2 regions of the Solibacillus isronensis genome follow, and region 2 is predicted to be linked to the other one. Evidence: riboswitches for the same ligand, from Rfam matches in the RefSeq annotation. Region 2 holds a riboswitch; the other holds the start of a gene.
The links. Region 2 has a riboswitch for glycine ahead of M3166_RS06105 (amino acid permease). Riboswitches for the same ligand answer to the same signal wherever they lie in the genome.
Positions count from the first base shown of each region.

Region 1: linked by a shared signal. The riboswitch ahead of gcvT (glycine cleavage system aminomethyltransferase GcvT) and the one ahead of M3166_RS06105 (amino acid permease) in region 2 are both predicted to bind glycine.

Region 1 is NZ_JAMBOC010000001.1:464,457-466,868, reverse strand. Features, by position in the region: gene gcvPA (aminomethyl-transferring glycine dehydrogenase subunit GcvPA) at 1-364, opposite strand, end outside; gene gcvT (glycine cleavage system aminomethyltransferase GcvT) at 468-1,577, opposite strand; glycine riboswitch at 1,851-1,943, opposite strand; gene M3166_RS02270 (shikimate kinase) at 2,070-2,412, opposite strand, start outside.
Region 2 is NZ_JAMBOC010000001.1:1,191,132-1,193,543, reverse strand. Features, by position in the region: gene M3166_RS06110 (dehydrogenase) at 1-511, shown strand, start outside; glycine riboswitch at 832-911, shown strand; gene M3166_RS06105 (amino acid permease) at 1,166-2,412, shown strand, end outside.

The sequences.
Region 1 (2,412 bases), 730 kb from region 2:
TCATCGTTTGGAACTCAAAAATCGCTTGAAGTTCACCTTGTGAAATTTCCGGCTGATATGGCGTGTATGCTGTATAGAACTCCGAACGTGAAATAACATGATCAACAATTACCGGTTTATAGTGGTTGTATACACCTGCACCTAAAAACGATACATTGCTTGCTGTATCTTTATTTTTTGAAGCAAGTTGTGCCAGTTCCTTCATTAAAGCGGCTTCTGACTTGGCAGGTTTAATATTGTAGCTTCCTTGGAAGCGAACTTTCTCAGGAATATCCTCGAAAAGCTCATCAATTGTCGCAACCCCGATACGGTCTAACATTTCTTGTTTATCTTGTTCCGTCATTGGTAAATAACGATGTTTCATTGTTAACCCTCTTTTCAAAAGTTTTATCCCGTATTAACGGGTAGTAAGCTTGGTTCAACTACCAATCTAGGGGATGAAGACCCCCACTGATTGAAGTTTCATTTTATTTTGCACGCTTGTAAAATGGAGTTTCTACAACAACTGCTTTTGCTCTATTTTTTCGTACTTCAATTTCTAATTCAGTTCCAACTTCTGTGAATTTTGCGTCAATTAAAGCTAAGCCGATATTGCGCTTTGTCATTGGTGACTGAGTTCCTGTAGTTACAAAACCAATCTCTTCACCATCTTTAAATACTTTATAGCCATGGCGGGGAATACCTTTATCAATCATCTCGATGCCTACAGATTTACGTGTTAGGCCATTTTCTTTTTGGTCAATTAATGCTTGCTGACCGATAAATTGCGGATCCTTTGCCAATTTCACCGCAAAGCCAATTCCCGCTTCCAATGGTGAAATCTCTTTTGAAATCTCTTGGCCATATAATGGTAAGCAAGCTTCAAAGCGAAGTGTATCACGTGCTCCTAAACCGGCCGCTACTACACCTTTGTCTTTTCCTGCTTCCAAAATTTTGTTCCATAGATCGACAATCGCTGCTGGTGTCCCGTAAATTTCAAATCCGTCTTCACCTGTATAGCCAGAGCGAGAAACTAGAACCGAATGACCGCCTACATCCACATTGTCCTGGAATTTAAAATATTTAATTGCCGTTAAATCTGTTGCTGTTAATGTTTGCAGAACTTCCTGAGATAATGGTCCTTGCAATGCGATTTGAGCATAGTCATCTGACACATTTGTCACTTTGACATCCCCTTCGACATGCTGCTGTAACCATTCAAAGTCCTTTTCAATATTCGCTGCATTAACACATAGTAAATAACGGTTATCTTCCAAACGGTATGTCAGTAAATCGTCAACAACACCGCCATCTTCATAACATAGTGCACTGTATTGTGCGCCGCCAACTGCAATTTTAGAAATATCGTTGGAAAGCATCTTTTGTAGATAAACTAGTGCATCCGGACCTTCTACGATAATTTCCCCCATATGGGATACATCAAAAAGTCCTGCACGGTTACGAACCGCATCATGCTCCTCTTTAATCGAAGAAAATTGTACCGGTAATTCCCAGCCGCCAAAATCAACTGTTTTTCCACCATACTTTGCATATTCATCAAAAAGTGGTGTGCGCTTTAGCTTTAATTCATTTGTCATGTTCATTTCCTCCTTTAGTTATGTATGTTCATTTTGCTTTGTAAGGGGAAACAACATTACACCTATCAAAGTGTAAATCTATCTTTTTATTAGAATCATCAGAATATTAAAAGCCGATTTCTCCACAAAAAAAGACAGACGAATCCCCTTTACCGAGATTCTCTGTCCTTGCACCTGAAAGTTACACCCAAATTTGATCCACTATCACAATTTGGGCTTTCCCCGTTGGTGGCTGTTCGCAACAATAGCTGATTACAGCACTCTCCAGAGTTGCGTCCAATACGAGTCTTTTTGCCTGAGAGATTCATAGCATAGCTATTTGCTCCTTCGGCGACGTGACATCACGTTCTCTCCCCGTACCATCATCCGCGTTAGATTATTTACTTCATGTTATTGCTCTTCTTAGCAATATCCTAACATTGAATATAATGCAAACGCAATCTTTTTTTAATTTTATTCAAAATACGAACATTAAGTACAATTATCCAGTAATTATTCGCCTTTAAGACGTTTCACTTGAAAGCCGATGTACTCAACAATTTGTCTTAACGTTCTCCCGGCTGTCAGTACTTGTATATGGCCAGCTAGTCGATAATTCTTTCTGCGTTGGTGATACAGATTTTCCAATTCTTGCTCCGTTGATGATTGAACAATGGGACGGTTTTTGTCATTCCGAATACGCATATAAATATCTTCAAATTTTGCATCAAGAAAAAATACAAGCCCTGTCTGGCGCATAATTCTCCTGTTTTCTTCATTTACGGCTACCCCACCGCCTGTAGCGATAATGCATGCTTCATCACGAAAGTTCTTTAAAAATTCCGTCTCGATTTTT
Region 2 (2,412 bases):
GGTCGTGGGAATGATCTTGCTCCTTGCAGCATGTAATACGAAAGAAAACGAAACATCAACCGATTCAACTGAACCTGTGCAGGAAGAAAATAATGAAAATAAAGTAGAATATGAATTACTGTTTCATTTAGATTCGATACCTCCTGAGGTCGGTACGAGTATTTCAATCGTGCAGGATGAAAAGCTTTATACTACTTGGGCCGATATTTTTGGTTTTGAGCCGGTTCCATCTGTCGATTTTGAAACAGAGGAAGTGCTGTTTGTCACAGGATATTCGGATGGCTGTGGAAGAGAAATTGAGAAAATCGAAAAAGATGAGGATCTTTTAGTCATTACCTTAAACTATCCGGAAGATATTCGCAGCGAGAAAGACATCGTCTGCACAGAAATTGCATTGGACAATACGTATGTTGTCAAAATGAAAAAGACTAACACCTCAAAAGGAAAGCTGATTGATATCAATCGAACAACATATGAAGAAGATTCAACGGTTCAGGAAAAATTGCAGTAAACGAATACAGTAATACGAGGGGCTACCAATTCCTCTATATGAATATTACACTGAAAATATCGAATTTTCGGTGTAATATTTTTTTGGTCATGAATTTTCTGCAAGAAGAAAACATTATGTTGGGAATAAGGTTAAATTGCTATTTACATAATAAACGGCTCCGATTGTCCATTGTAAGACGGTCAAAAAATTGGTAGTATGATTATCGTACAATAATAGTATTGAACGCGAACTATAGGAAACTGGAAGATGCCAGGGACCTATAGGCAACTAATTGCATACATATCAAGCGTTGATCGTCGTGGATAAAACTACTGACGGGAGCAGTTTCTGGAGAGAGCGCGATAATCCGCGTCGCCGAAGGGTTCACAATCTCAGGCAAAAGGACAGAAGAGTAATGAGAGACGCTTTTCTTTAACATAGGGTGTATGAACATCCATTGTTTAATGAAAAGCCCTCGATAGATGTCACAGATTTTTTTAAATCTGGGCGCGATTTTGCAGAGGCGAAATCGATTATTCTTAGACACAGGGACTGGCATATTATCAGTCCCTGTTTTTATTCCAGGAAAATTTACTTGATGGACCGCGATGAAGTACTTATTATTTTGCGCTGTGTAAACAGACAAAATACTTATCCTTTGGAGGAATCGTTTTGGAACAACAAGAATTAAAGCGCGATCTGAAAAATCGCCACGTTCAGTTAATTGCGATTGGAGGAACGATCGGAACGGGGTTGTTTTTAGGGTCAGGTAAAGCGATCTCACTTGCAGGACCTTCTATTATCTTTGCATACTTAATCGTTGGAACCGCACTATTTTTCGTCATGCGTGCACTTGGCGAATTGCTTTTATCAAAAGGCGGCTATGCATCTTTTACTGAGTTCGCCACTGAATACTTAGGGGACTGGGCAGGCTATATTACAGGCTGGACATACTGGTTTTGCTGGATTATGACGGCAATGGCAGATATTATCGCTGTCGGCATGTACACGCAGTACTGGTTTGATATCCCGCAATGGGTACCGGCTATCGCATGTTTAGTAGTTTTACTTATTTTGAATTTATTGACGGTCAAACTGTTCGGAGAGCTGGAGTTTTGGTTTGCGTTAATTAAGATCATCACAATTGTTGCGTTGATCGCAATAGGTATTGTATTGCTGATTATTGGCTTTGAAACAGATACAGGCAAGGTTGCTGTATCAAATTTATGGGAGCATGGCGGATTATTCCCGAATGGGGCATTTGGATTTTTAATGGCGTTCCAAATGGTTGTCTTTGCATTCGTTGGTGTTGAATTAGTAGGGGTAGCAGCTGCTGAAACGGCAAACCCGCAAAAGAATATCCCATCTGCAATTAATAAAATTCCCGTTCGTATTCTGCTGTTTTATGTAGGAGCATTATTCGTAATTTTAACAATCAACCCTTGGGATACATTAAGCGCGTCAAGCTCACCATTCGTTCAGGTTTTCGCATTGGTAGGTATTCCGATTGCAGCAGGTTTGATTAACTTTGTTGTGCTGACATCAGCTGCTTCTGCAGGAAATAGCGGAATGTTCTCAACGAGTCGTATGCTGTTCAGTTTAAGTAGTAATAAACAAGCACCAAAAGCTTACGGTAAATTAAACAAAAATGCGGTGCCGCAAAATGGTCTGTTATTTTCTGCGGTTGTAGTATCGATTGGTGCATTGCTTAGCTATTTCATGCCGGACGATGCATTTAGTATCGTCACAACAATTAGTGCGATTTGTTTTATTTGGGTTTGGAGCATTATTCTGATTTCGCATATTATTTACAAAAAGCGTCATCCGGAATTACATAGATCTTCAATTTTCAAAGCACCTTTAACACCATTTATCAACTATTTAATATTGGCCTTCTTCTTGTTTTTACTAATCATTAT